DNA from 2 places in the uncultured Cloacibacillus sp. genome. Region 2 is predicted to be linked to the other one. Evidence: riboswitches for the same ligand, from Rfam matches in the RefSeq annotation. Region 2 holds a riboswitch; the other holds the start of a gene.
What was found. A riboswitch is a leader RNA that binds a small molecule or an ion and turns the genes downstream of it on or off. The one in region 2 is predicted to bind cobalamin.
Positions count from the first base shown of each region.

Region 1 (15,193 bases), on a different contig from region 2:
GCGCTCGCCGCGAGAAAATAAGACTTCTCCTAAAATTTCCCATATACCCAAACGCGATGGCGCGGAGCGAAAAAGCCCCGCGCTTTCGCGTGTTTACGCCGCGCGCGTGAAATTAAGGAAACGACGGCGAGCCGAGGCGCGCGCCGCCGCGTCCGCAAAACGACGCGGAACAGCCGCGCCATTCGCCGCTTTCGCACGCTCTCCACGCCTCGCTGGAAATTTTACAGCTTTGCAACAATCCGCAAGAGTGCGCCGCCGAAGCGCAACATTACGCCTCGCTCGCGTCATACCGCCGTAAGGCGCGCGCCGTACAATGCCCACGTAAACGAGAGGGAGGCGCGAAAGCGCGCCGGACCCCCGAAAACAATCTCAAAGGAGAGAAAAACATGAACATGACAGTAATGGCGCTCGCCGCGGCAGCGGCGGTAACGGCAACGGCTTTCGCCCATCAGGCGCACGCGGCGGAACAGGCGAAAAATCCCTTCGGCCTCGTCTATCGCGGCGCGATAACGAAAAACGAAGCGGGCAAGGTCAACATCCACCCCGTCAGCTACGAGCTGAACGGAATTAAAATCGCCGCCAACGTCTACACGCCCGCGGGCTACGACAAATCGAAAAAATATCCCGCCGTCGCAGTCGCCCACCCCAACGGTGGCGTAAAGGAACAGGTCGCGGGCCTCTTCGCGCAGCGCTTGGCGGAGCTCGGCTACGTGACGATAGCGGCCGACGCGGCCTTCCAGGGCGCGAGCGGCGGCGAACCGCGCAGCAAGGACGTGCCCTTCTACCGCACCGAAGACATCCACGGCATGGCCGACTACCTCTCTTCGTATCCCGGCGTAGACGCTGACCGCCTCGGTGTCCTCGGAATATGCGGAGGCGGCGGCTACACGCTGAACGCCGCGAAATCCGACAAGCGCTTCAAGGCAGTCGCGACGCTAAGCATGTTCAACAGCGGCCTCGTGCGCCGCGAGGGATACATGAGCTCGCTGGCGAACACTGTAAACGAACGTATGAAGGCCGCCTCAGACGCGCGCGCCGCGGAGCTTCAGGGCAAGATGAGCTACTCCGGCGAAGTCGACTTCGACGCGCTCACCGACGAAGCGATAGCGAAAATCCCGACCGACCTCTACCGCGAGGGCATGGTCTACTACGGCAGGACGCACCGCCATCCGAACTCGACCTTCCGCTACACGACCGCGAGCCTCATGGAGCTGATGAGCTGGGACGCGACCGACCAGATAAAGCTCATCGACGCGCCTCTGCTCATGATGGCCGGAGAGAAAGCCGACTCGCTCTACATGACGCTCGACGCCTTTGCCAAAGCGACCGGCACGAACGACAAAGAGCTCTACCTCGTCCCCGGCGCGACGCACATCAGCACCTACCACGTCCCCGAGTACGTAGACCTCGAAGTCGCGAAGCTCAAGGAGTTCTTCGGCAAACATCTGTAAGAGCCGCCGCGCGCGGAAAAGTGAAAAAATCATTTTCCGCCGAACGAAGGGAAACTGAAAAAATCACTTTTCCTCAAACGCACGAAAACTAAAAAATCGCCTCTGCGTAAAACAACCGCCGCGTCCGTAATTTAAGGGCGCGGCGGTTGCTTTTGCGTGCCGCGCGACGGTTTGACGCTCGCGCCATCGCGCGGCGGATGTCGCGTAAACGTGACATCGCGCGCGTCAAATTCACGCGCGCGGCGCTGCGTCTGCGCCGCAGGGCAAACGCACGCCCGCCGCCGTCGGTTTCATGTGCGCGGCATAACGCGGCGGCGTTTTCGCCGGCTTATGGCGCGCGGCGTGAAGCTTCGCGCTTTTCCTTGCTTCGCGCTCTTTACGATGAATTTACAAAAGGCTCTTGAATTTCCGCCGCTTGGTACTAGAATATGCGTTCTCGAAAGCGCGCGGCGTTCGCGCGGCGCGCGGGGAACTTTGGAGGCGCGTCGCTATGGTTAAGGATTTGACGGCGGGGAGTCCGGCGCGGACGGTCTTCGCCTTTACGCTGCCGATTATCGGCGGCAACTTGTTTCAGCTTTTTTACACGCTCGCGGATACGGTCATCGTCGGGCGCACGATGGGCGCGGAGGCGCTAGCGGCGGTCGGCTCGACTGGGACTTTCATCTATTTCATACTCTGCTTCGTGCAGGGGCTGACGGGCGGCTTCGGCATCTGCATCGGGCAGCGCTTCGGCGCGCGCAGCGAGGTGGGCGTGCGGCGGTCGATTGCGGCCTCGGCGCTGCTGTCGCTCGTTTTCACCGTCGTGCTGACGCTTTTCGGCTGTCTCGCTGCTCATCCGATCATCCGATGGATGGACACGCCGCCCGAAATTTACGGGATGGCCTACGATTATATGTTCGCCGTCATGCTCGGCACGGGCGCGACGGTCGCCTACAACCTCGTTTCGAACGTTCTGCGCGCGCTCGGCGACAGCAGGACGCCGCTTTACTTCCTTATATTTTCGTCGTTCCTGAACATCGCGCTCGACATTATCTTCATCGTGCCGCTCGGCATGGGCGTCGCGGGCGCGGCGTGGGCGACGGTGCTTTCGCAGCTCGTCTCGGCGGCGCTCTGCGCGCTCTACGGCGCGCGGAATTTCCGCGAGCTGCGCGTGCTCGGCAACGACTGGCACAGGTCGCCGCTGCTCTTCAAGAACCACCTGCGGCTCGCGTTCCCGATGGGCTTTCAGATGTCGGTGATGTGCGTCGGGCTGCTCGCGATGCAGACGGCGGTCAACGGCCTCGGCGCGGAGACGGTCGCGGGCTTCACGGCGGCTACGAAGGTGGACCAGCTTTCGGTGCTCGTCAACGGCGCTTTCGGCGTCGCGATAGCGGGCTACGTCGCGCAGAATTACGGCGCGGGGCTCGGCGGGCGCATAAAGGCGGGCGTGCGCGCCTCGCTGGTGCAGCTTGAGATTGCGAACGTAATTATGGGCGCGATTATGCTTTTGGGGCGCGCTTACGTCGTGCCGCTCTTCATCGACGACGCTACGGCGGCGGTCAACGCGGCGGCCTACGGCTATCTCTTCGTCGTCGTTCCGTTCTATCCTCTGCTCGGCCTGCTCTGCATCTACCGCTCCGCGCTCCAGAGCATGGACGACGCGCGCACGCCGTTCGCGGCCTGCGTCTCGGAGCTCGTGATGCGCGTGACGGCGGCCTTCGTGCTCGCGCGCTTCTTCGGCTACGCTGGGATATGCTTCGCGACGCCGCTCGCGTGGATGGGCGCGCTCGCCTTCCTCGCGCCGGTCTGGCTGCGCCGTGCGAAGCGGCTCGCGGACGGCCGCGCGTTCCTCTAAGGCGCGTTTCGCCGTTTTTTGCGGATTTTTTGCACGCGTAAAAACGCGCGGCTGCGGCACAGACGCCGCGCCGCGCGCTTTTTTCGTTTACGTGCCGCGCGGGCTCGTCTTCTTTTTTTTACGGGGCTGTAATATAATCGAAGGACAGTTGAATATTCGCTTTCGGCGCAAGGGAATCCGGTTCGATGCCGGAGCAGTCCCGCTACTGTAACTCTGACGAAGCCGCGAGATGCCACTGACAATGTCGGGAAGGCGCGGCGGAGGACGAAGGGGAGCCAGGAAACCTGACGCCGGGAGGGGAAGGGGGAAAGTTTGCGCGGACGAACGCCTTTGCAGCTTTAAGAGAAACGGCCTGAGAGCTGCAAAAGGTGCGAGACGCGGCGGACGAATACGCCGGGTCTTTTTTTGTTGGTCGGGCCTGAAATTTTGACCGAGGCGCCGCGAGGACGGCGCGGAAAGGAAGAACCACGCGATGAAGAAAATGTTTGCACTCACACTGATGTTATTGGTCTCTGCAATGATTGCGGGAACGGCGCTCGCTTCCGAGGCGAAGCCGAAGGAGGACAAGCGCGGCATACTGATAGCCTCGTTCGGCACGTCGATGCCGGAGGCGAAGAAGGCGATAGACAACCTCGTCGATTCCGCGAAGGCCGCGTTCCCCGACACTGAGGTGCGCGTCGCCTACACGTCGAACATCATCCGCAGGAAGCTGGCGCGCGAGCAGAACGTCGTAATCCCGACGCCCGCCGAGGCGCTCGCGCAGATGAACGACGAGGGCTTCACGCACGTCTGCGTCATGCCGATGCACATAATCCCGGGCGAGGAGTACGACGATATAGCGAGCCTCGTAAACGGCTTCGCGCAGATACGCGGCAAGTACGGCTTCAAGGAGCTTAAGCTCGGGCAGCCCTACCTCGCGACGGTGAAGGACTGCGACGTGATGGCGCAGATTCTAGTCAAGCGCTTCGACAAGGAGCTCGCGCAGAAGGGCACGGCGATAGTCCTCATGGGCCACGGCACGCCGGAGCATATCGCGAACGCGCTCTATGCGCAGCTTCAGCTTTCGCTCGACGCTGCGGCTCCGGGGCGCTTCTTCGTCGGCACCGTCGAGGCGGCTCCGACTATCGACAACGTCATCGCGGGTCTCAAGAGAGAGAAGCCGAAGGCGCTCGTGCTTTCGCCCTTCATGATAGTCGCGGGCGACCACGCGAACAACGACCTCGCCGGCGCGGACGACGACGAATCGTGGATAAACGTGCTCAAGGCCGCGGGCTTCAAGAACATCTCGACGAAGCTCGTCGGCCTCGGCGAGGACCCGAACATGGCGGAGCTCTTCGTCGCGAAGATAAAGGACATGATGAAATAAACTATGGAAGGCTCCGCGCGCGATCTGCTGGAATACCGTAAAGAGACGGCGGGGAAGCGGACGAAGCTCGCGCTCGTCCTGCTTTCGCTGCTCGCGCTCACCGCGGTGTGGCGCATCACGCAGGGCGAGTGGGCTATCCCGCTCGCGCGCGTCGCGGAGCTCATCTCTCCGTTCCTCTCGGGTGAGGACTTGTCTTCGCCCGAGGCTCTAGTCGTCCGCTCCGTGCGGCTGCCGAGATTCCTCGCCGCGGCGGGGACGGGCGGACTGCTCGCGGTCTCGGGCGTAGTGCTTCAGGGCTTGCTCGCAAACCCGCTCGCCGAGCCCTACACCCTCGGCATAGCCTCGGGCGCGGCCTTCGGCGGCGCGCTCGGATTTTTCTTCGGCTCGTTCGCCGTCACGCCCGCGGCCTTCGCGGGCGCGCTCTTCGCGCTCTGGCTCGTCGGCGTAATCGCGTGGCGCAGCGGAGGCGGCGGGGCCTACATCGTGCTCGCCGGAATAATTACGAACGCCGTGCTCTCGGCCGGCGTGACCTTCCTTAAAGCTATCGCCGACGACAAGCTCGGCGCCATCGTGCTCTGGCTCATGGGCAGCCTCTCGGGCGCGTCGCCCTCGTCGGCGCTCATGGCGTGGGCGGGCGCGGCCTTCGTCTTCGTCCCTGCCTTTGTTTACGGGCGGCAGCTCGACGCCGTCTCGCTCGGCGAAGGGCGCGGCGAGTTGCTCGGCGTCGACGAGCGGAAGCTGCGCCGCACGCTTTTGTTCTTCGCTTCGATTGCGACCGCGCTCGCGGTCAGCTGCTTCGGAATCATCGGCTTCGTCGGCCTCGTCGTGCCGCACCTGCTGCGCACGCTCATCGGCCCGGCGAGCCGCCCGCTGCTCGTATTCAGCTTCCTCGGCGGCGCTCTGCTGCTCTCGGCGGCGGACGGCCTCGCGCAGAGGATGGGCGAGCTTCCCGTCGGCGTGATAACTGCGCTCATCGGCGGGCCGTTCTTCTGCTGGATACTCGCGGGAAGGAGGCGCGCGGCGTGAGCGGCGCTTTCGTGCTCGACTCCGTCTCCTGCGGCTACGGCGGCAAGGACATACTGAGCGGATTTTCCGCGAGCGTCGAGCGCGGCGCTCTGACGGCGCTCATCGGGCCGAACGGCAGCGGCAAGAGCACGCTGCTGAAGCTTCTCGGCGGCGTCGTCGGCTACCGCGGCAGCGCGGAGCTCGAGGGGCGCGAGCTGCGCTCCATGTCGCGCGCGGAATTTGGGCGCGCGGTCGGCTTCGTGCCGCAGCAGACGAAAATTTCGTCGCCCTTCACAGTCTACGAAGTAATCGCTATGGGCCGCCTGCCCTACTGCGGCCTCTTCTCGAAGCTGAACGCCGAAGACGACGCGGCGGTGCTCGACGCGGCCGGGCGCGCGGGCGTCTCGCACCTGCTCTTCCGCCGCGCCTCGGAGCTTTCGGGCGGCGAGCAGCAGCGCGTCTATATCGCCGTCGCGCTTGCGCAGGACCCCGATATATTCCTGCTCGACGAGCCGACCTCGGCGCTCGACCCGAGCCAGTCCGTGCGGATTTTTTCCATTCTCCGCGAGCTCGCGGCGCACGGCAAAACCGTCGTCGTCGCGGCGCACGACCTGAACGCCGCGATACCCTTCTCCGACCGCTACATCGCGCTGCGCGGCGGCGCGCTCGCCTCGCAGGGTGCGGCCTCGGAGCTCGACGAAAAAGTGCTCGGCCCGCTCTACGGCATAGAATTCAAAAAATACACGTCGGAGGAAGGAGGACGCGCATGGCACCCTTCCGCGCAAGGCTTCTGATCTTCGCCTCCGCCCTCATATTCGCGGCGCTCGCCGCCATTCCCGCGCGCGCGGAAAATTACGCGCGCATCGTCTCGCTCTACCCGGGCCACACGGACAACGTCGTCGCGCTCGGCGCGGGCGCGAAGCTCGTCGGCATATCGGAGAACGACAACGAGGGCCTTCTTCCCGGCGTTCCGCGCTTTTCGATGAAGGCGGGGCCGGAGGCTCTGCTCGCGCTGCGCCCCGACCTCGTGCTGACGCGCACGCTCGCGGACAGCCAGAACCCCGAACTGAAGAAAGTGCTCGAACGCGCGGGCGTGCGCGTCGAGGTCATAGACCCGCCAACGTGGGATGGCTTCGAGCAATATCTGCGCAAGATAGCGGAGCTCGCGGGAACTTCGCCCGACGCAGCGGTCGCGGCGCTTGCGAAGGCGCGCGCCGAAATCCGCGCCGCGGCGGAGAAATCCTCGCGCGGGCGCAGGCCGCTCGTCTTCGTCGAAGCTACGTCGCGCGAGCTTCACACCTGCTCGCCCGACTCGTGGGCCGCGCATCTCGTGGAGCTTGCGGGCGGAGTCAACGCCGCGGCGGAGGCGAAGCCTCTGCGCAGCGGCAGCTCGATCGCGCCGTGGGGTCTGGAGCGCGCGCTCAAGACCATAAATTCAGGCCTTGACGTCTACCTTGTGCAGCAGGGGCCGATGAACGCGGCGGACGAAGCGTCGCTGCGCGCGAGGCCGTGGAGCTCCGCGCTCGCAGATGTGCGCGCCGCGGTCGTGCCGGAGTACTGTCTGAGCCGTCCTTCCCTCTCGGGACTGAAAGAGGGCGGCGCAATGCTGATAAAAATATTTTACGGAGAGTGACCCCATGAAACTTACTGTTGTCGGTATCGGCCCCGGAGCGCCGGACCTTTTGACGCTGAGAGCCTTGAACGTGCTGAAGGACGCGGACCTCGTGATGGTGCCGCGCGCGAAGGACGGCAAGGCGGGAGTGGCCGAGCTGGCCGTGCTTGAAAACCTCGGAGATTTGAAGACGCTGCCGCTGCTCTTCCCAATGATCAGCGACGCCGAAAAGCGCGACGCGAAGCTGCTCGAACAGCTCGAGGCGTGCCGCGGCCTCTGGCAGGGCGCGAAGAACGTCGCTCTGCCCGTCATCGGCGACTCGGCGCTCTACGCGACCGGCTCATATCTTTTTGACGTCTGGCGCTCGCTTGTGCCCGATCTCGAACTTGCGCTCGTGCCCGGCATTTCGGCGCATCAGCTCGCCGCCTCGCGCGCGGGGAAATTCATCGCAATGGCGGAAGATGTGCTCTCGATAATCCCGTGCACCGGCGAGCGTGAAAAGATAAAGAAGGCCCTGGCCGCGGCCGACTCCGCCGCGCTCTACAAGCCGAGCGCGCTCGGCGCGTCGCTGCGCGAAACGGTGGAGGCGTGTGGGCCGTGGCAGCGCATGATCCGCGTCGACCGCGCGGGGCTGCCTGACGAAAGAATTATAGAGGGCGCGCCGGCGCTCGACACCGCGGAGGAATATCTCTCCGTCCTTCTGCTTTGGAGGTAGAGCGTGGACTGGAGCGGCCTGCTGAGGGGCGAGCTGCGGCTCACCTTCGACATACTCGCGGGGCTTGCGGTCGGGATGGTCGTCCTGCGAAGCGGCCTCGCCGACAAGCTCATGAAGAGGCTGCTGCCGCTCCTGCGCCGCGCGGGCATCGGGCCGGTGCTCGGCATGGCGCTAACGATAAGCCTCGGCTCGGCGAAGGCCGGCGCGGCCTTCATCGCCTCGGCGCTCAACGAAGGGCGGCTCGGCGAACGGCCCGCGAAGTGGGGGACGCTGATGCTCTCCTTCCCGGCCTACCTGCACCGCTGGCCCTCGACGATGGTGATGGCGGTCTCGCTCGCGGGGCTGCCGGGCGCGATATTCGGCGCGACGCTGCTCGCGCGCAGCGCGGCGCGCTTCGTGCTGCTCGCCGCGATACTCAAGCGCGGCGAGGGCGAGAGCGGCGAGATAACGGAGGAGGCGGCGGGCTCCGCGCGCAAGGTGAAGTTCGGCAAGCGGATGCTCAAGACTCTGCCGATAGCGTGGTTCTTCTACGGCGTCGCCTACGCGCTCGTGCCGTGGGCCGAGGAGGCGCTCCGCTCGTGGCTGCTCGGCGGCACGGCGTTCCTGCCGCTCGCGGGGCTGACCGTCGCGGCGGCGTCGATAGCGCACGTTTCCGCGGCGCTCGCGCTCGCGGGCGGAAGCCTCGCGGCGGGCGACCTGACTGTGGCGCAGGCGGTATTCGCGCTGCTCTTCGGCAACAGCCTCGGCATCGTGACGCGGCTCTTCCGCGCGAACGCGGGATATTATTTCGGACTTTTCTCCAAAGAGACGGCGAAGGAGCTGCTCTTCTGGAATTTCGCGACGACGTCGTTCTTCGCCCTGATAACGCTCGCCGCCGCGGCGCTCCCGCTCATCGCGGAAGCTATGTAAAAATGTGACGGACGTGAGGTGTTCTTAATGAGACCCGAAGAGATAGAACAGGAAAGCATGAGGATAATCGGCGCGGAGATGGGGCCGTGGAACGGCCCCGCGGAGAACCTTCCGATAGTCAAGCGCGTCGTCCACACGACGGCGGACTTCGATTTCGTGAAGAATCTGCGCTTCTCCGACGGAGCCGTGGAACGCGCGCGCCGCGCGCTCGCCGCGGGCTGCGCCGTCGTGACGGACACGAACATGGCGGCTGCGGGGATAAATAAAGCCTCGGCCGCGCGCTTCGGCGTCGAGGTCGTCTGCCGCATGGCGGAGAAGGAAGTGCGCGAGGCGGCGCTCGCGCGCGGAGTGACGCGCGCCGTCGTGAGCATGGAGATCGCCGCGGAGAAGACGCCGGAGGCTATCTTCGCGATAGGCAACGCGCCGACGGCGCTGATACGGCTCTGCGAACTCGTGAAGGAAGGGCGCGCGAAGCCCTCGCTCGTCATCGGCGTGCCGGTCGGCTTCGTCAACGTCGTCGAGTCGAAGGAGCTGCTCGTGCGCACCGACGTGCCGTACATCGCGGCGATGGGACGCAAGGGCGGCTCGACGGTCGCCTCCGCGATAGTGAACGCTCTGCTCTATGGCATACAATAAAAATCTCCGCGAAGGAATATCGACGGGCTCGTGCGCGGCGGCTGCGGCGAAGGCCGCGGCGCTGAAGCTGCTCAACGGCGTCTGCCCGCAGTCCGTCGAGATAGCCGCGCCCGGCGGGCGCATCCTCACGATACCGGTGCAGGACACGCCGCGCGGCTGCGGCGTTGTGAAGGACGCGGGCGACGACCCCGACGCGACGGACGGCCTTCTGATACTCGCGAACGTCGAGCTCGGCGGCGATGCCGGAGAGATAACCTTCGCGGGCGGCGAGGGCGTCGGCACCGTGACGCTGCCGGGGCTCAAAATCCAGCCCGGCGAGCCGGCCATCAACCCCGTGCCGCGCGCGATGATAACGGAGGCTCTGCGCTCCGTCATAGGCGCGCAGGCGGCGAAGGTTACGATTTCCGTGCCGGGCGGCGAAGAGACGGCGAAGCGCACCTTCAACCCGCGCCTCGGCGTGACGGGCGGCATCTCGATACTCGGGACGACCGGCGTCGTGCGCCCGATGAACGAGGAATCGATCTTCGAGTCGCTGACGCTCGAGCTCAACACGCACGCCGCGGCGGGACAGAAAATAATCGCCGTCGCCTTCGGCAACACCGGCGAGCAGGCGATGCGCAAGGCCCTTGAAATCTCGGGCCGCTGCGTCGTGCAGTGCGGCAACTACATCGGCTACGTGCTCGACGAGGCCGCGCGCCTCGGCTTCAAGCGTGCGCTGCTCTGCGGGCATCCGGGCAAGCTGCTCAAGGTCGCGGCGGGGAGCTTCAACACGCACAACCGCACCGGCGACGGGCGGCTCGAGGCGCTCTGCACGCAGGCCGCAATCGCGGGCGCGCCCGCGTCGCTCGTGCGCGAGCTCTACGAATGTATGACGACCGAGAACGCGATGCGCATCGTCGCGGACAACGGCCTCGACCGCCTCTGGACGACGCTCGCGCAGATTACGGCGAAGCGCTGCACCGACAGGTCGTTCGGCGAAATGCCGGTCGAGGCGGCCTACATAGACAACGACGGAAAAATCCTCGGCGAGAGCGAAAACGCTGAAGCGCTCGCCGAGGAGCTGAGAAAGATAAATTAGGAGGCGCGCGCGATGACGAACAGACTTTACGTTATAGGAGCGGGGCCGGGCGACCCGTCGCAGCTCACGCTCGCGGCCTCGGAGACGATAGCGCGCTGCCGCTGCGCCGTCGCCGCGTCGCGCCACGCTGGGCTCGCCGCGGAGTGCGCGAAGCTCGTGCCGCTGCGCGGCTTCGACGAGACCTTCGCCGCGATAGAGCGCGAGCTCGAGCTCGGCGACGTCGCCGTGATAGTCTCGGGCGACCCGGGGATTTACAGCCTCATGCCGCTTTTGAAGAAGCGCTTCCCGCACGCGGCGCTCGAGGTGCTTCCGGGCATAAGCTCATTGCAGAGCCTATGCGCCGAAGCCGCGGAGACCTGGGAGAGCGTGAGGATACTTTCGGGCCACGGGCGCGGCATCAGCGAAGCGAAGGTGCTGACGACGGTCGACCGCAGCAGGACGACGGCTTTCTTCTGCGGCACGGACAAAAATCCGCGCTGGTTCTGCTCGCTGCTCGCCTCGCGCGGCCTCGATCACGTCAACGTCACGGTCGGCGAGCGGCTCAGCTACGCGGACAAGAAAATTACGCGCGGGCGGCCCTCCGAGCTCGCGGGCATGGATTTCGACGGCTTGTCGATAGTTCTCGCCGTCAACCCGAATCCGTCGCCCGAGCCGAAGCTTCTGCCGCGCGACGAGGATTTCATCCGCACGAAGGTGCCGATGACGCGCGAGGAGGTGCGCGCCGCCGTCCTCGCGAAGCTCGGGCTTTCGGAAGACTCCGTGCTCTGGGACATCGGCGCGGGGACGGGCTCGATTTCCGTCGCCGCGGCGATGATATGCCGCGAGGGCGAAGTCCACGCCGTCGAGATAAACGACGAGGCGCACGCGCTCGAAGCCGAGAACGTGAAGAAGTTCCGCCTCTTCAACGTGACGCTGCACAAGGGGAGCGCGCTTGAGACGATAGGCCGGCTTCCGCGCCCGACGCACATATTTGTCGGCGGCTCGGGCGACGAGCTGCCGGAGCTGCTCGCGCGCGCCGCGGAGCTCGAGGGCGTCCGCGTCGTAGTCTCCGCCGTGACGCTCAAAACTTTCAGAATCGCATCGGTTATACTCGGCGGCGAAACGTTCAAGGACTTCGACGCCATTCAGATAAACGTCAGTAAAATGAAGAAGCTCGGGGAGAGCGAGGTCATGACCGCGCAGAACCCCGTCGCGATATTCTCCGCCACAGCGCGCGGAGCTTTGAGAGAGGGATAGAAGATGATACATTTCGTCGGAGCCGGCCCCGGAGCGCCGGACCTTATAACGCTGCGCGGGGCGAAGCTGCTCGGCGAGGCGGGCATGATAATCTACGCGGGCTCGCTCGTCAACAAAGAGCTGCTCGCGCTCGCGAAGCCGGGCTGTCCGGTATACGACAGCGCCTCGATGACGCTCGACGAGGTCGTCGAGAAATTCCGCGAGGCCGAGGCCGCTGGTGTCGACACGGTGCGGCTGCACACGGGCGACCCGTCGATATACGGCGCGATACGCGAGCAGATGGACAGGCTCGAAGCGCTCGGCATAGAGTACGACGTGACGCCGGGCGTCAGCTCCTTCTGCGCGGCGGCGGCCGCGGCGCGCGCCGAGTACACGCTGCCGGGCGTGAGCCAGACGGTCATCATCACGCGTATGGAGGGGCGCACGCCTGTGCCGGAGAAGGAAAAAATCCGCTCGCTCGCCTCGCACCGCGCCTCGATGGTGATGTTCCTCTCGTCGGGCATGGTGAAGGAACTTTGCACCGAGCTGATAGCGGGCGGCTACGCGCCCGAGACGAAGGCCGCGATGGTCTACAAGGCTTCGTGGCCCGAGCAGCGCGTGATTCGCTCGAACCTGACCGAGCTTCCAGCCGAGGCGGAGAAGTACGGCATTAAGAACACGGCGCTCATAATGGTCGGAGATTTCCTGGGAGACGAGTACGAGCTCTCGAAGCTCTACGACAAGCACTTCTCCCACGGCTTCCGCAAGGCGTCCGCATGAAGGCCGCCGTCGCCGCGTTCTCCGAGAAAGGCATAGAGACGGCGCGCGCCGTCGCGCGTCTGCTCGGCGCCGACGTCTGGGTTCCGGCCCGCTACGCGCGTCCAGGGCTGCGCGTTATCGAGCCGGGCCTCAACGAATGGGCGGGCGCGCGCTTCGCGGACTGCGGCGCGCTCGTATTCGTCTCGGCCTGCGGCATCGCGGTGCGCGCAATCGCGCCGTTCGTCAGAAGCAAGGCGGAGGACCCCGCGGTCGTCGTCCTCGACGAAGCGGGGGAGAACGTCGTCTCGCTGTTGTCGGGACACCTCGGCGGCGCGAACGAGCTCGCGAAGGAGATTGCGGCGGCGGTCGGAGGGCGTGCCGTCATAACGACGGCGACGGACGTGCGCGGAGTGACGGCGGTCGATTCGTGGGCCGTCGCCCACGACTGCGCCGTCGAGAACATTCACGCGGTGAAGGAAATTTCGTCGGCCGCGCTCGCTGGGCGCGAAATCGGCGTCGCGGTGACGGAGGAGCTTACGCCAGCACCGTGGCCCGTGACGCTGTGGCTGCGTCCGCGCGTTCTCGTGCTCGGCGTCGGCTGCAAACGCGGCGCGGAGTTTTCGGCGCTCGCCGAAGCCGCGGAAGAGTTCCTCGAAGAATCGGGCGTCTCGCCGCTTTCGCTCGCGGCGGTCGCTTCGATAGACATCAAGAAGGACGAAGCCGCGATTATAAAGCTCGCGGAGAAATATAAAGTCCCGTTCGTCACCTACAGCGCGCAGGAGCTGAACGGCGCGCGCGGGCGTTTTTCATATTCGGAGAGAGTGGAGAGGGAGACGGGCGTCGGCTGCGTCTGCGAGCGGGCCGCGGCGCTCGCCGCGGAGGGCGGCGTCCTCATGAGGGGAAAGACGATTTATCCGGGCGTGACTCTCGCCCTTGCGAAGCACAGGAGGAAGGTTCAATGAGACTTATGGCGGCTGGGCTCGACCAGCGCGAATCGGCGCTCGAAACGCGCGAGCGCTTCGCCTTCACGGCGTCGGCGGCCGAGGATTTCATGCGCGAGATGAAGGGGCGCGGCGTGGAATCCGTGCTGCTTTCGACCTGCAACAGAACGGAGCTCTTCGTCTTCGCGGACGAGGACCCGCGCGACATACTGCGCGAGGCGCGCGGAGACGCGGATTTCTTTTTCTTCGAGGGCGCGGGCGCGGTGCGCCACGTCTTCGAGGTAGCGGCGGGGCTGCGCTCGCAGATACCCGTCGAGGATCAGATACTCGGGCAGATGAAGAACGCGCTCGCTGCGGCGCGCTCCGTCGGAAGCTGCGGCCCTACGCTGAGCCGCCTCTTCCAGGGCGCGATATCCGCGGGCAAGGACATCCGCACGGAGTTCAAGAAGCGCCCGCACGAGACCTCCGTCGCGCAGCGCGCGGTGCGCAAGGTGCGCGAGGCGCTCGGCGGCCTCGAGGGGGCCGACGCGCTCGTCGTCGGCAGCGGGGAGATAGGTATGCTCTGCGCCTCGATGCTCGCGGCCGAGGGCGCATCCGTGACGATGACGCTGCACCGCCGCCGCAAGGACGGCATGAAGCCGCCGAAGGGCGTGCGGCTCATCTCCTACGACGACCGCTACGAGGCGGCGAAGAGCAGCAGCGTAATAGTCGGCGCGACGGCGAGCCCGCACTACGTGCTTCTTGCGAAGGACTACGAAGCGCCCGCGGGCGGCGCGGTCATAGCCGACCTCGCGGTGCCGCGCGACATAGAGCCCGCGATAGGAAATTTTCCGAACGTCACGCTCTACGACATGGACTCGCTCGGCTGCGACGCTCTGCCCGCGGACCTGCGCGCGGCGATAGAGCGCATAATGGACGAACATATATCGCGCTTCTACGAGTGGCACCACATCCACGAATGCATGCCGATGATAGAGGAAATCCGCTCGTTCGCGGAGCGCGAGATGGCGGCGGAGCTTTCGGGCTCGGCCTACGACTGCGACGCGGTGCGCGAAGCGTCGCGCAACATGATAAACAAGCTTTTATTCTCGCTGAAGGAAAAGGTGGACATGGACATGGCTAAAAATTGCTACAGCGCGCTCGCGAAGGCGGCGAAGGGATGATTTACGTCGTCGGCCTCGGTCCGGGCAACGAGGACCAGATGACGCCGCGCGCGCTCGCGGCGCTCGAGAAGTGCGACATTATAATCGGATACAAGGCTTACATAGAGCTGGTGCGCCATCTCTTCGAGGGGCGCAAGGAGCTTGTCGCCTCGCCGATGAAGGGCGAGACGGAGCGCTGCCGCAAGGTGCTCGAGCTTTCGAAGCAGGGACGCACGGTCGGCCTCATATCGAGCGGCGACCCCGGCGTCTACGGCATGGCGGGCATCATGCTCGAAATTGCGAACGGCGAAGCCGAGGTCGAGATAGTGCCTGGCATGACGGCGGCCTCGACAGCGGCGGCCGTGCTCGGCGCGCCGCTGATGCACGACTTTGCGGTGATAAGCCTCAGCGACCTGCTCACGCCGTGGGAGCTTATCGAGAAGCGTCTGCGCGCGGCCGCCGCGGCGGACTTCGTAATCTGCCTTTACAACCCAGCGAGCCGCGGACGCCCGGAGCACCTCGCGCGCGCC
Region 1 covers NZ_CAWUXW010000001.1:451,879-467,071, reverse strand. Annotated here, with positions in the region: gene ABGT66_RS02105 (carboxymuconolactone decarboxylase family protein) at 1-21, shown strand, start outside; gene ABGT66_RS02100 (alpha/beta hydrolase) at 387-1,451, shown strand; gene ABGT66_RS02095 (MATE family efflux transporter) at 1,942-3,285, shown strand; cobalamin riboswitch at 3,414-3,592, shown strand; gene ABGT66_RS02090 (sirohydrochlorin cobaltochelatase) at 3,767-4,651, shown strand; gene ABGT66_RS02085 (iron ABC transporter permease) at 4,655-5,677, shown strand; gene ABGT66_RS02080 (ABC transporter ATP-binding protein) at 5,674-6,450, shown strand; gene ABGT66_RS02075 (ABC transporter substrate-binding protein) at 6,423-7,289, shown strand; gene ABGT66_RS02070 (precorrin-2 C(20)-methyltransferase) at 7,294-7,983, shown strand; gene ABGT66_RS02065 (hypothetical protein) at 7,987-8,892, shown strand; gene ABGT66_RS02060 (precorrin-8X methylmutase) at 8,920-9,528, shown strand; gene cbiD (cobalt-precorrin-5B (C(1))-methyltransferase CbiD) at 9,515-10,606, shown strand; gene cbiE (precorrin-6y C5,15-methyltransferase (decarboxylating) subunit CbiE) at 10,619-11,842, shown strand; gene cobM (precorrin-4 C(11)-methyltransferase) at 11,846-12,601, shown strand; gene ABGT66_RS02040 (cobalamin biosynthesis protein) at 12,598-13,542, shown strand; gene ABGT66_RS02035 (hypothetical protein) at 13,539-14,684, shown strand; gene cobJ (precorrin-3B C(17)-methyltransferase) at 14,681-15,193, shown strand, end outside.
Region 1: it holds a riboswitch for cobalamin, as region 2 does, so the genes downstream of both, ABGT66_RS02090 (sirohydrochlorin cobaltochelatase) here and nikB (nickel ABC transporter permease) in region 2, are expected to answer to the same signal.

Region 2 (15,193 bases):
CTTTGGAATAAGGATGGCGCGCCTTCTCCGATATGCGCCCGTGCTCTATGACTTCCATGATGTTGCCGAGGTACATGACCGCTATGCTGTCGCACATGAGGTCTACGAGGCCGATGTCGTGGCATATAAATATGTAGGTTATGCCGCGTTCCTTCTGGAGTTTGACGAGCAGGCGGCAGACCTTCTCCTGTACGGAGACGTCGAGCGCCGAGGTTGCTTCGTCGCAGACGACGATTTTCGGTTCGAGAGAGAGGGCGCGCGCTATGCCGAGGCGCTGGCGTTGTCCGCCGCTCATGCTGTGCGGATAGCGTTCGGCGAAATCTTCCGGAAGCTCGACCATGCGCAGCAGCTCCCTCGCCTTTTCGCCAATTTCGCTCTTTTTTATCAGGCCGAAGTTAAGCAGAGGCTCGCAGAGTATATCCTTGACCTTCATCTTAGGGTCGAAGGCGGCCGTCGGGTCTTGAAAGATCATCTGTATTTTTCGTCTGTTCTCTCGGCGTTCCTCGCCTTTTGTCTTGAGTATGTCTTTCCCCTCAAAGAACACCTCGCCCGATGTAGCGGGGTGAATCTGCAAAATCGTGCGCACCAGCGTGCTTTTGCCGCATCCGCTTTCGCCTATGACGCCGAGCGTCTCACCTTCGTAGGCGCGCAGATTTATGTCGTCGCAGGCGGTCACGTATTTGCCGTCCTCCAGCGTGAACTTTTTCGTAAGGTTCTTTATGTCCATCACGACGCGCCTTTCCGGCGCGCGTACAGCAGTCTGATTATTCATCGCCGTACTGCCTGCCTCCTATCACGGGGACCGCCGAGAGCAGCTGCTTGGTGTATTCGTGGCGCGGAGAATATATTATCTGCTCGCGCGGGCCGCTCTCGACGACTTCACCATTCTTCATAACCATTATCTTGTTCGACATATACGAGGCGACGCCGAGATTGTGGGTCACGATGATGACAGCGGCGTTGTATTTGTTGCGGACATCTACTATTTGGCGTACTATCTGCGCCTGGGTCGTCACGTCGAGCGCGCTCGTCGGCTCGTCCGCGAGCAGCAGCTTCGGGCCGAAGGTCATCGCCATAGCTATACCGACGCGCTGGCGCATTCCGCCCGAAAGCTCGAACGGGTAAAGCTTCATTATGTTGTCGTGGTTGGGCAGGTTGACGCTGCCGAGCATCGCCTCGGCCCTTTTGACGGCTTCTTCTGCGGAGCTTTTCGGCTCGTGCGCGCGTATGTAGTCGACGAACTGCTCGCCGACGCGGCGTATCGGATTTATCATGTTGCCGCTGTCCTGAAAGATCATCGACATCCCGCGCCCGCAGAGCGCGCGCCATTCTTCCGCCGTGTTCGCGAGCAGGTCGCGCCCGTCGAAAACGACGGAGCCGCCGGTCACGCGCCCGTTGCCCGGAAGGCAGCCCATGACGGCGCGTATCACAGTCGTTTTTCCGCTGCCGCTCTCGCCGACGATAGAGAGTATCTCGCCCGCGTCGAGCGAAATGTCCGCTTCCTTCACCGTCGGCTTCGAGCCGTAGCTGACCGTCAGGTTCTTCACTTCAAGAAGCATTTTGCTCCTGCCCTTCCGCTACTTCGCCGCAGCGGGCTTTATCTCTTTCGTGAGCCAGTAGTAGTCGCATGGCAGAATCTCGGCGTTGGCGACGGCCTTGCTGCTTACCATGTTCGTCTCGGGGTGGCCGAAGATTATCGTCGCCGCGTCGTCGAGCAGTATCTGCTGCATCTTGATGACGAGCTCGCGGCGCTTCGCGGGGTCGAACTCGACTGCGAGCCGGTCGCTCAGCGCGTCGAACTCCGCGTTGCTGTATCCGCTTCCGTTCTGCGGGTTGCTTCCGTTTACGTTCGTCTTCCAGTACTGGTTGATGAAGACCTCGGGGTCTCCGGCCTGCGCCGCAAGGATATTCGAGATAAGCAGGTCGTATTCGCCGCGTACCCCGATGCCGTCGAGGACGTTGTAGTCGACGTTCTTGAGGTTTATCTTTATGCCCACGTTCTTAGCGTCGGACTGGGTCGCCTCAGCGAAGAGCGGCAGCTCGGCGCGTCCGCTGTAGAAGATGAATTCAAGTTCGAGGGGTTTGCCGTCCTTATCGACGTAGCCGTCGCCGTCCGTGTCCTTCCAGCCCGCCTCGGCGAGAAGCTGCTTCGCTCGCTCGGGATTGTAGCTGTTGGGATCTTTGAAAGTGTCGAAGCCGTAATCCATCGACGGAGGGATCGCAGGACCGCCGGGAACGAATGTACCTTTAAGCAGCACCTTACAATATGTCTCACGGTCAAGAGCCGAGAGCAGCGCCTGACGGACGCGCTTGTCATGCAGAGGACGCCCCTCCGCACTGTTGAGCCGCGCGAGAACGTCGCGGAGCGACGCTATAGAGCTGATGTTGAAAGCCTTTTCGTCGGAGAAGAGCGAAAGGTCGCCTGGCGCGATGTTGATCGCCATGTCTATCTCGCCGGACTGGAGCGCCATCGCGCGCGTGTTCGGGTCGTCTATCGTCGGTATCTCGACTACGTCGTAGGGAACCTCGCCGTCCCAGTAGTGCGGGTTGCGCTCCATTACGGCCTTGGCTTTGCTGTATTCCTTAACCATGTACGGCCCGGTGCATATAGGCCCTTCCTTGGCGTAGTCGCGGTCCTTCACGTCCGTGTCGATGATTATGAAAAGCGGGTCGCCGAGCATTCCGGGCAGCGTCGGCACTGGGCGCTTCGTCTTGACGTAAAGCGTCTGCCCGTCGGCGCGGATTTCGTCGTATTCGAACATCGCCTTCGCGCGCGCGGCCTTCTCGAAGGTGCGCTCAATCGTCTTCTTCGCGTCCATCGCGGTCATCTTCTTGCCGTTTGAGAACGTCGCGCGGTCGTCGATAACGAAGGTCCACGTCAGGCCGTCGTCGCTGATTTTCCAGCTCTTCGCGAGCCACGGCACGGCGTTCATTTTCTTGTCGAACTTCACGAGGCATTCGCCGAGGCCGTAGCGCATGACGACCCAGCCGAAATAGTTGTCCGTCGTCTCAAGGCTGTCCGCGAAGTTCGTAACGCCGAAGCGCAGCGTGCCGCCGCCCGAGGCCGCAGTCGTCCCCGCTTCTTCGCCTTTCTGTCCGCTCATGAAGGCGAAGGCCGCCGCCGCTATTACTGCGACGGCTATGATTATTTTTACCGCTTTGCTCATTTTTACCTCTCCTTTATATTTTTGAAAAATTTTTTGAATCCTGTGTCAAGCGCAGGCGCTTAATCTTCCTGCCTCGGGTCGAGCACGTCGCGCAGAGCGTCTCCCCAAAGGTTGAAAATTACGACGGTGACGAAAATCGCAAGCCCCGGGAAGACCATCAGCCACGGCGCGGTCTGCAGCTGCTGGCGTCCTTCGTTGAGCATCAGCCCCCATTCGGGCGCGGGCGGCTGCGAGCCGAAGCCGAGGAACGAAAGCCCCGCGAGCTCCATCATCATCGCGCCGATGTCGGAAGCCGCGGTGATTACCATAAGAGGCAGAATGTTCGGCACGATATGCCGCGAGAGTATATGCAGCGGCTTTCCTCCGTTCACTACGGCGGCCTCCACGAAGTCGCGCTTTTTAATTTTGAGCACCATGCTGCGCGCGAGGCGCGCGTACTTCGTCCACGAGACGATAGTCAGCGCAATGATGGCGTTTATCAGGCTTCCGCCAAGGATGCCAGCGATGGCTATCGCGAGTATCATTCCGGGGAAGGAGATCATCATGTCGGAGATTCTCATAATCACTGTGTCTGTCTTGCCGCCGAAGTACCCCGCCGCCACTCCGAGCGACGTGCCGACGGCGAAGATGACAGCGACGAGCAGAAGGACGCTCGACAGCGAGTAGCTCGCGCCGTAAAGTATGCGGCTGAAGCAGTCGCGCCCGAGCTTGTCCGTGCCGAAGAGGTGTTCGCCGGACGGCGGCAGATAGGCGTTTTTCATCTCCGCGGTGAGCGGGTCGTAGGGCGCGATAAGAGGCGCGGCGAGCGCCAGAAGTATAAGCAGAAGCACGAGCGCGCTCGCAAAGGCGAAGGCGCGGTTCGTTTTGAGAGCGTTGACGAGGTTTTCCATTTTTATTTACCTGCCTGCCTTTCTAAGACGTGGGTCGAGCCTGTTGTATGAAATATCTATGACGAGGTTGATTATCATATACATGAGCGCTATCCAGAGCACTATGCCCTGCACAAGCTGGAAGTCGCGGTAGATAATCGACTGTACTGCGAGGTAGCCGAGGCCGGGCCATGAGAATACTATCTCGACGACCGCCGCGCCGCCGAGCAGGTTGCCGAACGACAGGCCGAGCAGAGTGATGAGCGGCAGCATAGCGTTCGGAAGGACCTCTTTCCATAGTATGTGGCTCTCGCTCATGCCGCGCGCCCGCGCGCCCGTTACGTAGTCCTGGTTAAGCTCTTCGAGCACCGCGGCGCGCACCTGGCGCGCGTACTTCGCCGCCATGACGATTCCGAGCGTCAGCGCCGGAAGCACGAGATTCCGTAAATTTACCGAGCCTCCGACTATCGGAAGCCAGCGCAGCTTGAGGCCGAAAATCCACAGAAGCATGAGCCCCATCCAGAAATTCGGGATAGATATGCTGACGAAGGTCATCGCGCGCACGATGTAGTCGGCGATGCTGTTTCGTTTAACCGCCGAATAAATCCCGAGCGGGACGGCGACGGCAAGCATGAATAAAGTCGAAGCGAGGGAAAGTATCACCGTCGCCGGCAGGCTGTGCATCAGCTCCTCGACGACGGGCTTCTTCACCATGTAGGAGAAGCCGAGGTTGCCGCGGAGCGCGCGCCCCAGCCAGTCGAGATACTGGAAGACGAAGGGCTTGTCGAGGCCGAGCTCGGCGCGCAGCGCGTCGATTTCCTGCTGGCTCACGATAATGTCTTCATTGCCCGCTATCATCTGTCGCACCGGGTCTCCTGGTGAGAGCATCACCAGCGCGAAGGTGATGAAGCTGATTCCGAGCAGGACGAGAACGATCTGCCCGAGACGGTACAAAAGCTGCTTCTTTGACACTACGCATCATCTCCGTATAACAATAAAATCCCTTTCCGCAAAACACGGAAAGGGACACGTCACGACGATGCGCTACATACCTTCCGTCACTCGCGGAAAAAATACGCTGCATACCGGCGGGGCTGCGCTCTGGCTTAGCATCACGACGGAAGCATCACAGTTGCGTGACAGCTGCGGAATCTCACCGCATTCCCTGATTTAACTCTCCGAAGAGAGCACCTCGCGGTCAAATTTTCGTTGTTTGGATTATAATACCGACTGTGAAAAAATTGCAAGTACGCAGTTTTGATTAACTTAAATTTCATCTGTGGGCTGCGCCATGCTATTTACAACACTGTATATAGTGTTATAATCACTTAGCAGTCTGCATATAGTGTATGGAGGGTTCAAAGATGAGATGTCCCGTGTGCGGAGCGCCGGAGACCAGAGTGATAGAGACGCGGAGCGCCGACGAAGGGCGCGTCAACCGCAGGCGGCGCGAATGCCCCGAGTGCCAGAACCGCTTTACGACCTACGAGCGGCTTGAGGAGAAGAGCTTCCTCTGGGTCGTGAAGAAGGACGGGCGGCGCGAGGCCTTCGACCGCGAGAAGCTCATACGCGGCTTCCAGCACGCCTGCGAGAAGCTCCCCGTCACGCTCGAGACGCTCGAAGCGGCGGCGGCGCGCATAGAAGAAGAAATCCGCGCGACGGGGCAGGGCGAGGTGCCGACGACGCAGCTCGGCGAGATGGCCTCGGACGAACTGAAAAAGATAAACAAGGTCGCATACGTGCGATTCGCTTCGGTTTACAGGGAATTCACGGACGTATCAAACTTCACGCACGAGATAGCGCGGCTTTTGGAAGACAAGGAGGCACACCGCAATGGATAAGGAAATACAGACATTCGGACGGCAGGAGCAGCTCTTCGCGGGGAACGGCGAATCGACCGACCTCGCGCTGATGGTAGACGCGCTTGCGCAGGAGGAGCGCTCGCCGTGGGACGCGAGCCGCATCCGCGACGCGCTGATGGTCGAGGCGGGCACCGACCCCGCGACGGCCGAGAGCATCGCGCTTGAGGTCGAGGAAGATCTGCTCAAATACGGGCGCACGAAGGTGACGACCTCGATAATCCGCGAAATGGTCAACGTCAAGCTCTTCCAGCGCGGCCTCGATGCGAAGCTCGCCGACCACTCGCGCATAGGGCTTCCCGTCCACGACCTCGAGACGATGATGTTCAACAAGAACAAGGAAAACAGCAACACGAGCCACAACCCCGAGTCGATAAACCTCTCGATAGCGGAGATGGTGCTCAAGGAATACGCGCTGACGAAGGTGTTCTCGCGCGACGTCGCCGACGCACACCTAAAGGGCGACATCCACCTGCACGACCTCGGCATGGTCAACCGCCCCTATTGCTCCGGACAGAGCGTCGCATACCCCGCGCGCTACGGCCTCAACATCCCCTCGATAACGAGCGTCTCAAACCCCGCGAAGCACGCCGACGTGCTGCTCGCGCACATGCTTAAGATGACCTCCGTGCTCCAGAACCACTTTGCGGGTGCGATCGGCTGGGACGCCGTAAACATGTTCTTCGCGCCCTACACGGTCGGCTGGAGCTACGAACAGTACCGCCAGCTCGCGCAGCAGCTGATATTCGAGTTCAACCAGCTCGCGGGCGGACGCGGCGGACAGGTCGCCTTCACCGACATCAACCTCTATTACGAAATTCCGAACCACTTCCGCGACGTGCCCGCGATAGGGCCGGGCGGGAAATTCACCGGCAAGACCTACGCCGACTACGCGCCGGAATCGAAGATGTTCCTGCGCGCTCTGTTCGACGTCTACATGAGCGGAGACAGCCGCGGGCAGCCCTTCTTCTTCCCGAAGCCGCTGCTTCACATCACGGACTATTTCTTCAAGGAAGAGGGCTGGGAAGAGTTCCTGAATCTCGCCTGCACGCTCTCGTCCGAGAAGGGGAACACATATTTCGTCTTCGACCGCGGAGGCGTCGCGAAGCTCTCCGAGTGCTGCCGCCTTTCCTTCGAGCTGACGCCGGAGGATCTTGACGAAGCCAAGCACCCGTGGAAGATGCGCTACTGCGCGCTCCAGAACGTCACTCTCAACCTGCCGCGCGCCGCGTACCGCGCCGCGGGCGACGACGAGCTGCTCTTCGACATAATCGACGAGGAAATGGAGCTCGCCGCGAAAGCGCACCTTCAGAAGCGCGCCTTCATAAAGAGCATACTCGACCTCGGGGAGAAAGGGCCGCTTGCGGCGCTCTGCGTCTCGCACGACGACGAGCCCTACCTGCGCATGCGCAAGGCGAGCCACCTCATAGGCATCCTCGGCCTCAACGAGATGGTGCAGGCGATGACCGGCAGCCAGCTCCACGAAAGCGAGGAAGCCGCGACGCTCGGCCGCGCCGTCATACAGTACATGGACCTCAAGTGCCAGCAGCTCTCCGAGCGGCTCGGCCTCAAAATCGTCCTCGAACAGACGCCCGCCGAGAGTACAGCGCTGCGCTTCGCGAAGCTCGACCTCCGCGCCTACCCCGACGTCGCGAAGAAATACGTCAAGGGCGACCTCGAAAGCGGCGAGATATACTACACGAACAGCACGCACCTCAACTACAGGCTCGCGCAGGACCCGATAGACAAGGTCGTGCGCGAGGGCGAGCTGCACCCGATGATAAAGGCCGGAGCAATAACGCACGTCTGGATGGGCGAGCACAAGCCCGACCCGAAGGCGCTCGCCTCCTTCGTAATAAAGACCTTCAGACACTCGGAGAACGCGCAGGTAGCATTCAGCCCCGAGTTCACGATATGCAACGAATGCAGCCACATGGAACGCGGCCTGCACGACCACTGCGAGCTCTGCGGCTCGGAGGACGTCGACGGCATCACGCGCGTCACGGGATACTTCACGCGCATATCCTCGTGGAACGCCGGAAAGCGCGGCGAGCTCAAAGACCGCGCGCGCACGCCCGTCGGCGCACCGAAATAACGCGGCGCAAATCATGGAAAAAAACATAGACTTCGCGGCGGGGGGATACCTCCCCGCCTCTTTTTTAGACTGGGAGGCGCACATCTGCGCCGTGATATTCTGCCTAGGCTGCAACTTCCGCTGCCCGTGGTGCCACAACGGCGAGCTCGCGCTCGGCCGCGGCGAACCTCTCGGCCTCGCGCAAATCTTAGCCGACATCAAAAGGCGCGCAGCCTTCCTCGACGGCGTGGTGATAAGCGGCGGCGAGCCGACATTGCAGCCCGGCCTGCCGGCGCTCGCGCGCGCGATAACCGCGCTCGGCCTCCCCGTAAAGCTCGACACAAACGGCTCGCGCCCCGAAGTTATAGAAAAGCTGCTGAACGAAGGACTCGTCGAGCACATAGCGATGGACGTCAAAGCCCCTCTCGACGCCGCATCCTACGAACGGCTGACCGGAACGCGCGTAAACGTCGAAAAAATCCGCGCTTCGGTGGAAATCATCAAAAGCCGCGCGCCCTCATACGAATTCCGCACCACCTACGTCCCCGCGCTGCACACGCGCGAAGACCTCCTCGCGCTGCGCGAAGCCCTGCGCGGCGAGCCGTGGTTCGTCCAGTGCTTCAAGCCCAACAACTGCCTAGACGAAAAATTCCTAACCGCCGAAGCCGCAAAAGCCGAATACCTGCGCGAACTGCTGCCTGGCGTGGTTGTGAGAGGGTAAACGCGCGGTTATTCAACTATTTGAGAAAACGTCCGCTGCCCGTCGCACCGCGTCAAGCGCGGGACGACAAGCTATGTCGTTTTTCTTGTAAAGTTATAGTTGTTTTACTATATGAAGGATACGCAAAGCATCTCGTCATGCCGCGCCTGACGCGGCATCCAGGGGCTTTAATTCGTTAGGTTTCGGGAGTTTGAGTCTCTGGACTCCGCGTCCATTGGCGAAAGCGCCGCCGATACTAGCAATGCGCTAAAGAAATTTGAAATGTCCGCTTACGCGAACGGCGCATTGCGTCGAAGCGCGGAGTGACAAAATTTATTGTTTTTATTTTTTAGTTAAACGACAATAAACCGCTATAATATATGGGCCGTTTCTCACCTTTCGTAAACAAAACAGAGCCGGAGCTTGCGTCATCGCGCTCTGGCTTTGCTGTTCCGCCGCCGCACATAAGCGCTTCAATCCGCGCGCTGCACGGGGCGCTGGGATTGGCTTCTGCGCCTTAAACGTAACATAAGCGTTTCAACTCACGCGCCCCTTAAGGGCGCGGCTTTGTGGAAAAATTGGAAAATTCGAAGAGTGCGGAAGGGCTTTTCGCCGCTTCCGCACTTCGCGCGTGCGCTATTTCTGCGCTTCGAGCTTCTTCGTCAGCTCGCGGATGAGTTTTTCGTTCTGTTTCATTATCTCCGCGTTCTTCTTGATTATTTCTCTATTCTGCCTGTTTTCGTCGGCCAGCTTCGCCTGCTCGGCTTTGCTCTGCTTGTCGCGCGCTTCGAGCTCGTCGAGCTTCGCCTGCATAGCGATCACCTGATTGCGCAGGCCGTTCATCGTTCCGGCGACCTTCGGCTTGTCCGGCGATTTGCCGACCGTGAAGCTCACGCCCGCGCGGCCCATGATGTCTCCGTCCGAGCAGAGCGACGCGCCCAAGTTGAACATCACGTTCTCCTTCGCGTAGTGGAAAACGCCGACAGCTACCGCGTACTCGTCGCGGTACGTGCCTATCGCGGCGGAAAGCGTCGTCGGCTCATAGGGGTTATAGTCGATCGGGTGAAGCCCCGACAGCGCCGCCGCGTGCGCACCGACCACATTCACATCCTCGCGCAGGTCGTCCATCTCGCGATAGATATTGTTCTCCATCATCGTCCCCATGCGGTTGTAGGCGTCCCACAGCTGACCGCCGTTCACGGCGTCCGTGCTTCCCTGCGCAATCGCGCCGCCCGTGACGTTCGTTATCCTGCCGCCGCCCATATCGATATTGCCGCCGCCGGTCGTGATGTCCGCGCCGCCCATGCTGATGCCCGAGCCGGAAATATTGACCTTGCCGACGTTTATATCGTTCGCCGTCACCGTGTCGAACGTTGGCTTCTTATACCCGTTCTCCGCGCCGCCGAGGACGGAGCCGATTTCACCAATCGTCTCGGAGTTTTTGTCGATATCGGCCTTCAGCGCAGAGTCGGCTTGCTGGTAGGCTTCGGTTATCTCGGTTCTCAGCGCAGAGTCGGCGGCGGTGTAGCCCTCCTCGATTTCCTCGCGCAGGCTCGGGTCTACGCCGATTGTGTAATCCTTGTCGCCGTTCTGCGTGATATTGATATCGTCGCCCGCGTTCACCGTCAGGCTGTCGCCGGGCTTGATCGTCGAAGCTGCCGGAGGAGCTCCGGCGCCGTCGCCTGCTCCCGCGCCGCCGGACTGCTGAGAATCGTCGGTCGGGTTGAACGTCCAGCCCTCGGAGAGCGCGGAGAAAAAAAAAAAAAAAATGCACTGCTAAACTAATCCTGTACACGCAGGGGGTAGAAATGGGACAAGATATAATTGTTCTCGGTACATGACAATCATATCTTGAGTCATAAGCATAGTGCTTATATGTACAGGAGGCCTGCCATGCGGTACACGAAGGAAGAACGTCTTGAGATAGGGCGAAAGGTTTATGAAGGTACAATGAGCCGTTATGAGGCTGCGGAAGCCTACGGCATCAGCGACGACACTGCAAGGGACTACATGCGCATGTATCGTGATTCCAACAGTCTGCCGCCTAAATCCTCGGGGAATAACACAGGCTGCTATGTTTACAAGCCTTCCGAAAGCCGACCGGACATCTCAGATTATGAGTCTATGACTAAAAAAGAACTCATTATCGAGCTGATAAAATCAAAAGTGGCTGAAGCAAGATTAAAAAAAGGCTACGAGGTGAAAGGAGATGGTCGAACAAAGGAATATATTCTTTTAGACAGCTCGAATACCAAGTAATCCTCGAACTCTCCGAATATTTTCCGGTAATCCTCCTATGCCGCGTAACCGGAATCCCCAGAAGCAGTTTCTATAACTGGAAGCGCAGCATTTTTGAACCGTCCAAGAGGGCGGTGGATTTTGCCGGAAACATAATGCTCTTTATGGAATATCATAAGAAGTACCCATCGCACGGATACAGATGGCTCAACGCGAAAATAAGGCTTGATACAGGGATAGTCCATTCCGATCCGTACGCCTATAAATGCTGCAGGGCTGCCGGTATAAAAAGCAGGACGAAACACTACCGCTATAAAAAACCAGGCAATCCGTACAGGCTGTTTCCGAACCTGCTTCTCGCCGGCCTTCCCGCATACGCGCCGATGCAGTACATAGCGAGCGACATGACGGCGTTCTGCTTCAAAGGGACGTATTACGAACTCACGCTGTACATGGACCTGTGGAACAACGAAATAGTGAGCCATGCGTTGTCTTCAAGACGCGGAGACAGGATGACATACATAAACGGTTTAGAAGGACTGATAAAAACCAGAGAAAAAGAAACGGAATGGCAGACGATACTGCATTCAGACCAGGGCGCGGTATATGCGTCCAAGAAATACAACGACATACTTCGCCTTCACCACATAGGACATTCAATGTCCAGAGCTGGTACGCCGACGGACAACGCTGCGATGGAAGCGATAAACGGCTGGCTGAAATCGGAACTGTTTACAGACTTTCACGTAACTGGCAAAGAAAGCATAGAACGGGAGATAGAAGAATACATAAAATTCTTCAACGAAGAGCGTCCCGCCTATGCGCTGGGATATATGACGCCGAAACAGTATAGGGAGGCGTATAGCGGAAACGGTAATTCTAAGAGGAAGAAGTGAAGTAAAGAGATATACCCCTATTGTACAGGATTAGAAAAATCTAATGTCCAATTTTTGTTGACTAGTGCAGCTCGGTCAAGCTCGCCAAGGGCGAGTTCTTCGCTGGGTGCGCCGTATATCCTGCGGAGGTCGTTCGCGAACGCCTTGCGGTCTTTGTCGCTTACATATTTCAGCGTGTTCCTGACTTGATGTACAATGCATCTTTGATATTCGGTCTGCGGGAAGGCCGCCTCTATGGCATCCTTGATGCCGGTAAGGCCGTCGGCACAGACGATAAGGATGTCTTTTACGCCTCGGTTCTTAAGCTCGTTAAGGATAGAAAGCCAGTACTTCGCGCTCTCGTTCTCCCCAATGTAGATGCCAAGAACGTCCTTGTGTCCGCTCGCAGATATGCCTAGAACAATATACGCAGCCTTCCTGCGTACGCCTACCTCGTCCCTTACAGCGTAGTGAATTGCGTCGATGAAGACTACCGGATATACATCTTCGAGCGGACGTGACTGCCATTCCTGTATCTTAGGCAGAAGCTTATCAGTAACGTCTGAAATGAATCCCTCTGACACCTCAAAGCCGTATATATCCATGATAGTGTCGGAAATATTGCGTGTCGTCATTCCTCGTGCGTACATGGCGATTATCTTCTGCTCGATGGCGTTGATATCCTTCTACGGCAGACGCCCCCGCATACTGCGCCGGCTGAGGATATTTTTGAATGCGCTCCGCGCAGCCGGCTTGTAATGTCCCTTCTTCACAACCTTTGGTTCAAAGGCTGAGTCTCGATCCTGAGGAACGTCTATAGTGATGCTGCCAGCGCTGCTCATGATTTCCTTTGATTTGTATCCGTTACGGCTGTCGGGGTTGTCTGAATGTTTATACTTCTCGTACCCAAGATGCTCGTTCATTTCCTCTTCGAGCATATCCTTGATGGTGTCTCCGAGAAGGTCCTTGACGGCATCTTGGAGATCCGCCGCTGTCTTGATATCGTACATACCGACGAAATTGCGGAGGAACTCGCGCTTTTCCGGGCTCATCTCGGAACGGCGCTGCCGCCTGGTTTTCTTAGGCTCATCTGAAGAACTCTGCTGTTTGCTGATGCGTGACATAATAAACCATCCTCCTAGCAAGTCTACCATAGCAGGGTGGGATGGATTTCAACTTACAGAATTCTGTTCACACTCTCTTTTTGCAAGACTTTGCTTTTTCGTTCGTCTCGCTTTTTTGTTTTCTCGCGGCTTTCATCCGCGTTCGTCGTAGAACGCGCCGCGGAGCTTCGCGCGGATTTTCTTGACGCGCGCGGCGACGGCCTGCTGCGTTACTCCGAGGCCGCGCGCTATCTCGGCCTGCGTGAAGCCTTCCATGAGCGCCTGCGTTATGTCCAGCTCCTCACGCGTCAGCAGGCGTTCGAGCGTTTCGCGCAGCTCCGTCTCTTCGTAGCGTTCTTCGTTTTTCCCGAGCGTCGCCTCAAGTTCTTCCGTCATCGCCCCGCCGCCGTACGCCGCATGTCTTCTCATTCTCGCCGCCGCGTCGCGCACGAAGCCCGGAAGGTTGACTTTGAAGCAGCGCGCAAGCTACCGATTGTCCGGGCAGCGCGGTATCAGCACTATCAGCGCGAGGTTGCCCTCCTGCACCAAATCCTCAAAGTCAGCTCCGCGCCCCGCGTAGCGCCATGCGACGGAACGCACGAGCGGCGCGTATGCCGCGATGTCTTCGTCCACGGCGCGCGCCGTGATTGGGGGATCTTCCATGAATGACATGACTGTGCCCTCCTTTGGATAAATTGCCTCCAATGGTGGGGAAGCGGCGGCAGTTTTACAAAGGCTGGAATTTTACGAAGGCGCGGAACGCGCGGCGGCGAGGGCGGATGCAGGAGGGTGCGCGGCGGCTGCGGCGATGCGCTTGTGCGGCTGCCGGCGTTTATAGTCATTTGACTTCTGGATAAGGACGTGTCATACCGGGCTTGACCCGGTATCCAGATACCGTCTTGAAAGTCAAACATAAATGTAAGGCATCTCGCTGTCTTTCGACAGCATCATCATAACTCTGCGGCATGTATTGTCTCTTGTATGTGTACGTGCCGCTTTTTGTTGTGCCTTGTACTGTTTTTCGCCTGCCGTCCACAGCCTAGGTTTATGCCGGTGCGTACTCCGGATCGAATTTTACCCTGTGTGTAAGCACTCCCCAGATTATGTGAAGCAGTTTACGCATGCTTGCTATTACAGCTAGCTTTTTGCATTTCCCTCGCGCCAGCAGTCTGTTGTAGAAAGCGCTTATCACCTTGTTTTTTCGCGTAGCTACAAGCGCCGCCATGTACATGGCGTGTCTCAGCACTGCGCTTCCCATGCGGCTCATCACAGGCTTTTTGTGTATCGATGTACCCGACTGGTTTTCGCAGGGTGCTATCCCAAGACGTGAGACCAGCTGTTTTACGCTCCTATATCGGCTTATGTCTCCGGCTTCGCCGATAAACGACGCGGAGCTTACTTTGCCTATGCCGTCTATGCTGCGGAGCAGCTCCGCCGTATCTCTTAATCCGGCATCGTCTATGTGTTTCTCTATCGCTTCGTCTATCTCGCGTATCTGCTGTTCAAGATGGGCTATGAGTTCTTGTACGCTCTCTATGACCGGATGCGGATGGCTGCCGCCGGCTCTGAATTTTTCAAGCCTGTTATATTCAGCTTCCCTCAGCGTTACAAGCTCAGCACGTCTCCGTGTAAGTTCTCTCAGCAGACGTTCCGCCAGGCTAGGGGCCTGCCACGGCGTGATCTGTCCTGTCGTAATCATTGAGATTAGGTACGAGGCTATGAGTCTTGCGTCAGCGGCGTCGTTCTTGTTGAGATGCATCGTCGCCTTTCTGTAAGATTTCACTGCAAATGGGTTCAGCACATACAGGGATATTCTGCCGGACATATTATTGTCTGCGAGGTAATAAGAGAGCTGTTCCCCGTATACTCCTGTGGACTCCATTCCTGCGGCTATAGAATAGTCATCCCCGTCTGCATGTTTTGAAGCAATCTTTGATGCGTGTTCAACCATCTGTTTGAAACCCGATGGTTGGTTCGCTATTTTTTGCTTGACCACAGCACCTTGCTGTCGGAGCTCATAAGCACGACGGAAAGAGAAGCCTTAGAGACGTCGATTCCAAGATAGAAGTTATACGGCATTTCGTCACCTCCGAAAAGATAAAAGTAAAAGATTCCACAATGCACTGCGTCGGAGAGCGCCTGGTTTCAACATACTCGCATATTCAAGTTCGCGTCAACATATGACGGACTTAGGATACCTGTTCGTTGTAAAGCAGGGCGGTTGACCAATCTGGACCACAGTATCTATGTACTCAGCGTCTTTCCGGTCTTTCCGACACCTGTATCATAAGGGCTGACGCCCGAATGA
Region 2 covers NZ_CAWUXW010000005.1:39,592-54,784, reverse strand. Annotated here, with positions in the region: gene ABGT66_RS11480 (ABC transporter ATP-binding protein) at 1-772, opposite strand, end outside; gene ABGT66_RS11475 (ABC transporter ATP-binding protein) at 765-1,559, opposite strand; gene ABGT66_RS11470 (ABC transporter substrate-binding protein) at 1,578-3,167, opposite strand; gene nikC (nickel transporter permease) at 3,227-4,057, opposite strand; gene nikB (nickel ABC transporter permease) at 4,064-5,008, opposite strand; cobalamin riboswitch at 5,111-5,246, opposite strand; gene nrdR (transcriptional regulator NrdR) at 5,401-5,877, shown strand; gene nrdD (anaerobic ribonucleoside-triphosphate reductase) at 5,870-7,990, shown strand; gene ABGT66_RS11445 (anaerobic ribonucleoside-triphosphate reductase activating protein) at 8,004-8,690, shown strand; gene ABGT66_RS11440 (YadA-like family protein) at 9,306-10,292, opposite strand; gene ABGT66_RS11435 (hypothetical protein) at 10,563-10,928, shown strand; gene ABGT66_RS11430 (IS3 family transposase) at 10,895-11,803, shown strand; partial or broken gene ABGT66_RS11425 (IS256 family transposase) at 11,875-12,906, opposite strand; gene ABGT66_RS11420 (ECF-type sigma factor) at 13,039-13,314, opposite strand; gene ABGT66_RS11415 (sigma factor) at 13,372-13,557, opposite strand; gene ABGT66_RS11410 (transposase) at 13,931-14,836, opposite strand.